Regions from separate parts of the Streptomyces sp. NBC_01591 genome, predicted to be linked through region 3. Evidence: riboswitches for the same ligand, from Rfam matches in the RefSeq annotation. Region 3 holds a riboswitch; each other region holds the start of a gene.
The links. Region 3 has a riboswitch for cobalamin ahead of OG978_RS10160 (cobalamin biosynthesis protein). Riboswitches for the same ligand answer to the same signal wherever they lie in the genome.

Region 1 (3,264 bases), 6.1 Mb from region 3:
CCCGCACCTCACGCCGATTCCCATCGACCCTCCGCTGCCCACCCGCGTCGCCACCTTGCTGCACCGGGAGAGCACCTACGAGAGCGCCGCCGCCCGCGCCTTCACCCGGCTCGCCCGCGACCTGGTCCGCGCACGCGGCTACGCACCGGCCTGAGAACCCCGTACCGCAGACGGCATACCGAATACCGACGTCGAGTGATGAGAGATTTGAGGACATGACAGGGTCTGAGGACTTCGAGCCCGAGTCGGAGCGGGTCACACGCCTGCTCCGTGACGAGATCATCGACGGTGTGCGTGAGCCGGGCAGCAAGCTCGTCGAGCGCGAGCTCGCCGCCGAGCTCGGGGTGAGCAGGCTGCCCATCCGGGAGGCCCTGAAGTCACTGGTCACCGAGGGGCTGGTCACGCCGAGGCCGCGGACATGGGCCGTCGTGCGGGAGTTCACGCCGGCGGATGTCGAGGACCTCGACGAGGTCCGCGCGGCCCTTGAGACGCTGACCTTCCGGCTCGCCGCCCAACGGCGCACCCGCGCGGGACTGGAGAAGCTCCGCGCGGATCTCGACGCCGAGCTGAAGGCGGCGGACAGGGGAGATGCCGTACGGGCCCGCCGGGCCGCCGCCGACTTCCACGAGACGGTGACCGCGCTGGCCGACAACGAACTCCTGAACGAGCTCCAGAGCACCCTCCGCAGCAGGATGCGCTGGCTGCTGGGACAGCACGACGACATCGAGGGCGTCGCGCAGGGGCACGAGGGCCTGTACCGGGCGATCGCGGAGCGTGACGTCGCGGGCGTCGAAAAGCTGGCCGGCAAGCACCTGGTGACAGGCCGCAACGCAGCTGCCGCGCGACGCAAGCACCAGGACTGAGCGGTACGGCCCGGCCGGGGTCGGCGCACACGGGCCGTACCCGCGAGTGCTCAGACGTAGACGATTCCGTCCGGTACATCCGGGCGGACCTCCGTGCCGACATTCCGGTCGAGAAGGTCGTCGAGAGGTTCGAGCGGCGGCGTCGACCTTCGGCTTCATCGACCCTTCGGCAAAGGCCAGTCGGGAGATCGCCTCCGGTGAGGCCGTGAGGACGTCCCCCAGGGCTGCTGGCTCGCCGGGTTCGCGGGCCTGCCGGCGCCGGCGCCGGTGCTGGACCGGGCGTACCGCGCGGCGTGCCGGGCAGGTGCGGTCCGCGAGTGGAAGCCGTGCCCGATTCGGCGCCTACCGATATCGCCCTCTGGCGGTACGTCATCCCGTGCACGCTAAGCTGCAGGTGCCCCGCGGGGGAAGTCCGGTCGAAATCCGGCGCTGACCCGCAACGGTAGGCGGAGCCCCGCATGGCCCCGTAAGCCCGATTACCCGCGGTGGTGAAGGCTCCTGTCAATTCGCCGTGGACTGCGAGTGGTGCTGCGCAGGGCGCTCCGCGCCCGGGCTGCTCCTTCGATCACGTAGGTGCACGGCCCGAGGCGAAAGCGATCCGCCCGTGGCCACCCCCCTCGACCGTAAACCCGCCGTGCCGCCGCGCACGTCCCGCGCCGGCGCCGGGCCCGCCCCGCCACGGCGCGTGTCTCTGCCGCTGCTCCTGATCTCCTTGTGCGCCGTGCTCCTGGTCTCACTCGTCTGCGGGGCGGGGATCGGGGCGTCGGGGCTCTCCTGGGGCGAAGTGCTGCGTTGCCTGTGGGCCGGGCTGACCGGCGGCCGGATAGCCCCCGACCAGGTCCCGGCGTACACGATCGTCTGGGAACTGCGCTTTCCGCGAGCCGTGCTGGCCGCGGTCGTCGGGGCCGGTCTCGCGGCCATCGGCGTCGCCGTACAGGCCATGGTCCGCAACGCCCTCGCCGACCCGTTCGTCCTCGGCATCTCCTCGGGAGCGGCCGTCGGCGCCAATGCCGTGCTCATCTTCGGGGCCTTCGGCGCGCTGGGCATCTGGGCGCTGTCGACGGCGGCTTTCCTTTCCGCGCTCCTCGCCATGATGCTGGTGTACGCGATCGCACGCACCGATCGGGGTCTGACCCCGCTGCGGCTCGTCCTGACGGGCACCGCGATGTACTACGGCTTCTCGGCGGTCACCACGTTCATGGTGTTCGCGGCCGAGCGCGGTGAAGCCGCCCGTTCCGCCATGATGTGGATGCTCGGCAGTCTCGGCGGAGCCACCTGGTCCTCCGTGCCGATCGCCGCGGGGGCCGTGCTCGGCGGCCTCGCCCACCTCGCCTGGTCGGCGCGCCGGCTGAACGCCCTGGCCATGGGCGACGAGACCGCGGCCGCGCTGGGCGTGGACGCGGGACGGCTGCGCAAGGAGCTGTTCCTGGTCTCTGCGGCCGTCACGGGGGCGGTGGTCGCGGTGAGCGGTGCGATCGGCTTCGTCGGGCTGATGGTGCCGCACGCCGTACGGATGCTGGTCGGAGCGGACCACCGCCGGCTGCTGGCCGTCGCGCCACTGGCGGGCGCTGTCCTGCTGATCTGGGTGGACATCCTCTCCCGTGTCGTGCTCGCGCCCGCCGAACTGCCGGTGGGCGTGCTGACCGCGGTCATCGGCGTGCCGTGCTTCGTGTTGCTGATGCGCCGCCGCTCGTACACGTTCGGAGGTGCGTGATGCGGATCGATATCGATGCCCTGACGGTCGAGATCGCCGGTGCGCGGCTGGTGGAGGAGGCCACGCTGGCAGCGGGAGAGGGGCAGCTCGTCGGTCTGGTCGGGCCCAACGGCAGTGGAAAGTCCACCCTGTTGCGCTGCGTCTACCGGGCTCTGCGCCCCTCGGCCGGCACGGTGCGGCTCGGCGGCGAGGACCTGTACGCCATGAGCGCGCGCGAAGGCGCCCGTCGGCTGGCCGCCCTGCCCCAGGAGGCGGTCACCGAGTTCGACTTCACGGTTGCCGAGGTCGTGGCGATGGGACGGCTGCCGCACCAGCGGTCGGTGGGCCGGGCCACCGACGAAGACCGGCAGGCGTGCGAGAGCGCGCTGGCGGGAGTCGACGCCGGACACCTCGCCGACCGCGGCTTCCTCACTCTCTCCGGCGGCGAGAAGCAACGGGTGCTGATCGCCCGCGCACTGGCCCAGCAGCCTCGGCTGCTGGTGCTCGACGAGCCGACCAACCACCTGGACATCGCACAGCAGCTGGAAGTACTGGCGCTGGTACGAGGCAGCGGGCTGACCGTCCTCACCGCGCTGCACGACCTCAACCTCGCCGCACTCCACTGCGACGTGCTCCATGTCATCGACAGCGGTCGGATCGTCGCGTCCGGCCCTCCGCACGACGTGCTCACAACCGAGTTGCTGGCCG
Region 2 (3,264 bases), 6.0 Mb from region 3:
CTGCGCACCGGCCGCACGCAGATCGGCCAGAACCTCGGCGTACACCGGCAGCAGCCGGTCGAGCAGTGTCAGCGGCTCGAAGTCGGCAGCGACACCGGGAGCGGGTTTGGCCAGCAGCAGATACGTCACCGGACCGACGAGCACCGGCCGGGGGTTGTGCCCGAGCGCCAGCGCCTCCCTGAACTCCTCGACCTGCTTGGCGGAATCGGCGGCGAAAACGGTGCCGGGGCCGAGCTCCGGCACCAGGTAGTGGTAATTCGTGTCGAACCATTTGGTCATTTCGAGCGGCGCCACGTCCTGCGTACCACGCGCCATCGCGAAATAGCCGTCCAGCCCGTCGGTCTCGACGGCCTCGCGGTGCCGGTCGGGTACGGCACCGACCATCACGCTGGTGTCCAGCACATGGTCGTAGTACGAGAAGTCACCGGTCGGGACCTCGTGGATGCCGTCGGCGGCGAGCCGACGCCAGTTGGCACGGCGTAGTTCTGCGGCGGTCTCCCGGAGCGCCGCCGCGGTGACGCGGCCCTTCCAGTACCCCTCGACGGCCTTCTTCAGCTCCCGGTCGCCCCCGTGGCGGGGGTAGCCGTACACGGTGGCCCGGGCTGCCGCGGCTGCGGACTCGGTGGTCACGGAACTCTCCTTCGCGAGCGTGTCCTGATACGACCCCGGGACGGATCGCAGGCGCGAAGGGATGACGGACCGGGCGGATCCGCGGCGCCGTGCCGGCGCGCGTGACCTGCCCGATATGTACGCCGACCCGCCCACGAGGTCACCGGAATCACCGTGCGCGTCCGACGCGCACGGGCAGTGGCAGGTCTTCGGACTCGCGGGCGCGTCTCGCGTACGAGACACCTACTGGCCGTCGCTTCCCGGACCCGTCGGGTCCAGTGCTCGATGACGGCGGTCGTTCCCACTCACCGCTGCGGGGCAGTCCCGGATTCCCACCGGGTTCCCTCTTGCGACGCGCCTGTCTGGCGGACAGGGCGAACCAGCTGCACCCCCACCCTAGGGCTTCTCCTCCGGATCCTGCCAGGGCCACCTCCTGCGGTGCCGGGCTCGGCCACAACTCCTGCCCAGGCCCGCCCTCGGCTGATCGTCCGGGGGATCGCCGTCGACGGGATCAGTCGCCCGGCGAAGGGGACAGCGGCTGTCCGCACCGCAGGTTCCACCGGCCGGACCGGCCGCTGAGCCCGGTCAGTGTCAGGGGGGCGATGTCCAGGCGCCAGAACGCCTCCACCGGCAGAGCGAGTGCCCCGACGATCACCGCCCGTACCACCGCCGGCTCGACGACCCCCAGCACGCGGCCGCCCTCGCCGCCCTCGGCGGATGCCGCCGTCCCCACCGTCTCAAGCCAGCGTCCGGCCCGGGCGCAGAGATCCAGCAGGGACTCGCCGCCATGGGGAGCCGCCGAAGGATCGGTCAGCCAGGCCGACACGGCCTCCGGCTCGGCCGTGCTCACCGCTGCCAGCCGTCGACCGCTCCACCGGCCCATGTCCCAGCCACGGACCGCCGGTTCGGGCCCGGCGCGCAGCCCCAACGCGTCGGCGGTCCCGGCGCATCGCGCGGACGGCCCGCGCAGATACCGGTCGGCGGCGGGCACCGCCGCGGCGACGGCCCCGGCCCGGCGGGCCCCGGCCGCGTCGAGCGGCGCGTCACCGTCGAAACGGGCCTCGCGCAGCGCGGCGTTGAGCGCCGGTGAGATCAACATCACCTGTACCGTCATGACCCGGTCAACTCCCTGAACTCTGGCCCCTTGGGTGTGCCCACCCTGGCATCAGGGCGATCCGGCCTCCGTCGGCGCCATGGCAGGGGGCCGCCTCCAAGGGGTATCGTCACGACGAGCATGACGTAGGTGCGACGGAAGTCCGGTGAGAATCCGGCACGGTCGCGCCACTGTGAACCCGTATCTGTGCGGGAAGTCAGACCCAGCACCTACGTCTCAGGCACCACGATCGGGACGCGTGTTCCCTCAGGAGGTTCTGCCATGGCACAGACTGCTGCCCCCGCCACCGCCGTACCGGCGATCACTCCCATCTCCCTGAAGGCCATTGCCCCTTGGGCGGTCTTCTTCGGCATTCTCATGCTCGTACTGCTCTACTTCGTCGGCGCCGAACAGGGTGCCACCGCGGTCATCTCCGGCGAAGGTGTCCACGAGTGGGTCCACGACGGCCGCCACTTGCTCGGTTTCCCCTGCCACTGACGTACCGTCCGATCCAGGGGAAACCTCATGAACTCCATATCTGTCAGAGCTCTGCTTGTTCGCGGCATGCTGGCCGGCCTTGCCGCGGGTGCGTTCGCTCTGCTGGTCGCCTACTTCCTCGGTGAGTCGCGCGTGGACGCGGCCATCGCCCTTGAGGAGTCGCACAGCCATCACCATGACGGCGGCGAGGAACTGGTCAGCCGCACCATGCAGTCCACCGCCGGCCTCGCCACCGGTGTACTGGTCTTCGGCGTGGCGATCGGTGGCATCGCCGCCCTCGTCTTCTGCTACGCCCTCGGCCGGATCGGCAGGTTCGGCCCACGGGCCACGGCCGCCCTGATCGCGGGTGCGGCCCTGCTGACGGTGTACGTCGTGCCGTTCCTGAAGTACCCGGCCAACCCGCCGGCCGTCGGCAACCCCGACACCATCGGCCCGCGTACCGCCCTGTTCTTCCTGATGGTCGCCCTCAGCGTGCTGCTGGCCGTCGCCGCGGTCATCCTCGGCAAGCGGCTGGCTCCCCGCCTGGGCAACTGGAACGCGACGATCACGGCATCCGCCGCCTATGTCCTGGTGATCGGACTCGCCTACGCGTTCCTGCCCTCGTACAACGAAGTCGGCAAGGACTTCCCGGCCGCCCTGCTGTGGGAGTTCCGCCTGAGCACCCTCGCCGTGCAGGCCACCCTCTGGGTGACCTTCGGCCTCGTCTTCGGCCATCTGACGGACCGGCTGCTCGCGCCCGGGACCGGCTCCGTCACAACCGGAAACAGCCCGGCGAACCGGGCGGCCACGGCGGCCGGCTGACCGGCACAACGCCTGCAGGCCGATGCGCGGAACCCCGCCGGGAGCTCCCGGCGGGGTTCCGGCGTTCCTCCACCGTGCACCGGCCGGTCCGGCGGCCGAACCCGTCGCCCGCGGGCCCGGCGGCCACCGGCTCACTCCCCGGCCTGCGGGCCCCAGTCGATCCGGTAGTGCTTCAACTGCTCGTCCTCCTTCACCAGGCGCATTCCGACGGCTTCCATGACGCGCTGGGACGCGAGGTTGTCCAGATCGGTGTCACCGTGCAC
Region 3 (3,264 bases):
CCGGTCTGGGTCATCGTCTGCGCCGGTGCGGCCATCGCTCTCGGCACCTACCTGGGCGGCTGGCGCATCATCCGCACCATGGGCAGCGGCCTCACCGACCTCAAGCCGCCGCAGGGCTTCGCCGCCCAGACCAGTGCGGCCACGGTCATCCTGGCCTCCTCGCACCTCGGTTTCTCCCTCTCCACCACCCAGTCCTGCTCCGGCGCCGTGATGGGCGCGGGCCTCGGCCGCCAGGGCGGTGTGGTCCGCTGGTCCACCGCCACCCGGATGTTCGTCGCCTGGGGTCTGACCCTGCCGGCCGCGGGTCTGGTCGGCGCGGGCGCGGAGCTCCTCACCAAGCAGGGCACCTGGGGCGTCGTCGTCGTCGCGGCGCTGCTGGTCGCGGGCTCCGGTGCGATCTGGCTGGTGTCGCGCCGCAAGCCGGTCGGCCACGGCGATGTCGCGCCGACGGACGGCGACGCCGAGCCCGCGGGCGTCGTCACCACGGCCATCGCCGCCGTCAGCCCGCCGCCCACCACGGCCTCGGCCACGGTCCAGGCACCGGCCCAGAACCTCATGACCACGATTCCGGCCCCGGCCGGGACCACCCAGGACCCGGCGCGACCCGCCACCGTCTGAGCCGGCCGACAGGTCAGCCGTCTAAGGATTCAGCATGAACATCGACTGGGCAGCCCTCGGCTCCGTATTCGGCGTCTCCCTCGTTGTCACCGTCGCGCTGGTGGGCCTCTTCACCCTGGGCATCGTCGGCCTCTCCAAGCAGCCGGAACCGGCGGCGCAGGGCGGCTCCGGCGGCTCGCTGCTGCTGGCCCGCGCCGGCGCGTACGTCTGCTTCGCGCTGTGCGCCGCGGCCGTCGCGTACGGGATCTATCTGATCGTCGCCTGAGCCACTCCCGCGCACGCTCCCCCGTCGGGCCGGACACCACATGTGTCCGGCCCGATGTGCGTCTCAGCACACTGCGCCGCCGCAGGTCAACGGCAGGTTGACGGGCGTTCGCGGAGCGTGGTGGACTGCCGGAGCCAATTACGGCGACAGCAGAGGAAGCCGGTGCGAATCCGGCGCGGTCCCGCCACTGTCACCGGGGAGCGGTCCCCCACACCGGAAGTCACGGCACGCGCGAGCGGGCTGGAAGGCCGGGGGAATCGCGGATCCGGGAGCCAGGAGACTCTCGTCGCCGGTCACGTCGAACCAGGGCGCGGACCCTGAGTGAGGACATATCGCCATGCCTGGCTGCCGTGCGTCCGCTGTTTCGGCGCTCTCGACGAGAGCCGCCTGTACGAAGGTCCGCCGAGGCGCGACGGCCGGCTGAGCCGTGCGAGCCGACCGCATCTTCGCGTACGGCGCCACGGCCGGTCTGATCGGCGATCTGCTGCTCGGTGACCCCCGCAGGGGGCACCCGGTCGCCGCCTTCGGGCGGGCCGCAGCGGGCGTCGAGCGCCGTCTGTGGCGCGACCACCGCGGCTGGGGCGCGCTGCACACCCTCGTCTGCGCCGGAGGCGCCGCGGGTGGTGCCGCGCTGATCACCCGTGCCGTACACCGCAGCCCCGCCGCCTCCGTGGCACTGACCGCGGCCACCACCTGGTCTGTCGTCGGCGGTACGTCCCTGGGGCGTGAGGCGCGGGCCATCGGCGACGCCCTGGCGGCCGGTGACATCGACCTGGCCCGCGAGCGGCTGCCGCATCTGTGCGGGCGCGACCCGCAGTCCCTGGACGGACCGCAGATCGCCCGCGCCGTCGTCGAGTCCGTGGCGGAGAACACCTCGGACGCCGTGGTCGGCGCCCTGGTGTGGGGCGCGCTGGCCGGGGTCCCCGGACTGGCCGGCTTCCGGGCCGCCAACACCCTCGACGCCATGGTCGGCCACAAGTCGCCCCGTCACCGGCGCTACGGCTGGGCCTCGGCCCGCCTCGACGACCTCGCGGGCTGGCCCGGCGCCCGGCTCACGGCCCTGCTCGCCGTGGCCGCCGGAGGGCGGCCGCGTGGAGCGGTCCGCGCCTGGCGGGCCGATGCCGCCAAGCACCCGAGCCCCAACGCGGGCCCGGTGGAGGCCTCGTTCGCGGGTGCGCTCGGCGTACGGCTCGGCGGGACCCTCGCGTACGGCGGCCGGGTCGAGCACCGCCCCGTGCTCAACGGGGCGACGGGCCGGGCGGTGGAGACCGAGGACATCGAGCGCGCGGTGCGGCTGTCGCGCCGGGTGAGTGCGCTGGCCCTCGGCGTGTGCGTGGCGGGACGGCTCGGCGCGGCCCTCGCCGCACGACGGATCGCGGGGCGCCGGATCACCTCAACGAACGGGGCAGGACCTCGTATCGCGGGACCTCGTATCGCAGGACGGAGAAGCACATGAGCGGCGGGCTACTGGTCGCCGGAACCACTTCCGACGCGGGCAAGAGCGTCGTCACGGCAGGTATCTGCCGCTGGCTCGTGCGCCGGGGCGTGAAGGTGGCGCCCTTCAAGGCGCAGAACATGTCGCTGAACTCGTTCGTCACCCGCGAGGGTGCCGAAATCGGGCGCGCCCAGGCCATGCAGGCCCAGGCCGCCCGCGTCGAGCCGACCGCGCTGATGAACCCGGTCCTGCTCAAGCCCGGCAGCGACCGCTCCAGCCAGGTCGTCCTGATGGGGAAGCCGGTCGGCGAGATGAGTGCGCGCGGCTACCACGGGGGCAGGCAGGAGGCGCTGCTCTCCACGGTCCTGGAGTGCCTGGAGGAGCTCCGGGGCACGTACGACGCGGTGATCTGCGAGGGGGCGGGCAGTCCGGCCGAGATCAATCTGCGGCGCACGGACATCGTGAACATGGGCATCGCACGGGCGGCGCGCTTCCCGGTGGTGGTCGTCGGCGACATCGACCGCGGTGGCGTCTTCGCCTCGTTCTTCGGTACGACCGCGCTGCTCGCCGCCGAGGACCAGTCGCTGATCGCCGGCTATCTCGTCAACAAGTTCCGCGGCGACGTGTCGCTGCTGGAGCCGGGCCTGGACATGCTGCGGGACATCACGGGGCGGCCGACGTACGGGGTGCTGCCGTTCGCCCACGGCCTCGGCATCGACGAGGAGGACGGTCTGCGGGTCTCGTTGCGCGGCGCCGTGCGCGAGTCGGTCGTCGCGCCGCCGCACGGCGAGGACGTGCTGCGCGTCGCGGTGTGCGCGGTGCCCCTGATGTCGAACTTCACCGATGTGGACGCGCTGGCCGCCGAGCCCGGCGTCGTCGTCAGGTTCGTGGACCGTGCCGAGGAACTGTCCGACGCCGATCTCGTCGTCGTGCCGGGCACCCGCGG

Region 1: it holds a riboswitch for cobalamin, as region 3 does, so the genes downstream of both, OG978_RS38160 (FecCD family ABC transporter permease) here and OG978_RS10160 (cobalamin biosynthesis protein) in region 3, are expected to answer to the same signal.
Region 2: it holds a riboswitch for cobalamin, as region 3 does, so the genes downstream of both, OG978_RS38015 (CbtB domain-containing protein) here and OG978_RS10160 (cobalamin biosynthesis protein) in region 3, are expected to answer to the same signal.

The regions. Positions count from the first base shown of each region.
Region 1 covers NZ_CP109327.1:8,234,135-8,237,398, forward strand. The annotation lists gene OG978_RS38150 (LysR substrate-binding domain-containing protein) at 1-154, shown strand, start outside; gene OG978_RS38155 (GntR family transcriptional regulator) at 216-863, shown strand; cobalamin riboswitch at 1,221-1,366, shown strand; gene OG978_RS38160 (FecCD family ABC transporter permease) at 1,468-2,577, shown strand; gene OG978_RS38165 (ABC transporter ATP-binding protein) at 2,577-3,264, shown strand, end outside.
Region 2 covers NZ_CP109327.1:8,203,845-8,207,108, forward strand. The annotation lists gene metE (5-methyltetrahydropteroyltriglutamate--homocysteine S-methyltransferase) at 1-630, opposite strand, end outside; cobalamin riboswitch at 809-991, opposite strand; gene OG978_RS38010 (histidine phosphatase family protein) at 1,121-1,723, opposite strand; adenosylcobalamin (AdoCbl) riboswitch at 1,833-1,981, shown strand; gene OG978_RS38015 (CbtB domain-containing protein) at 1,985-2,200, shown strand; gene OG978_RS38020 (CbtA family protein) at 2,228-3,001, shown strand; gene OG978_RS38025 (GNAT family N-acetyltransferase) at 3,133-3,264, opposite strand, start outside.
Region 3 covers NZ_CP109327.1:2,173,015-2,176,278, forward strand. The annotation lists gene OG978_RS10150 (inorganic phosphate transporter) at 1-618, shown strand, start outside; gene OG978_RS10155 (hypothetical protein) at 653-883, shown strand; cobalamin riboswitch at 1,037-1,165, shown strand; gene OG978_RS10160 (cobalamin biosynthesis protein) at 1,311-2,339, shown strand; gene OG978_RS10165 (cobyric acid synthase) at 2,336-3,264, shown strand, end outside.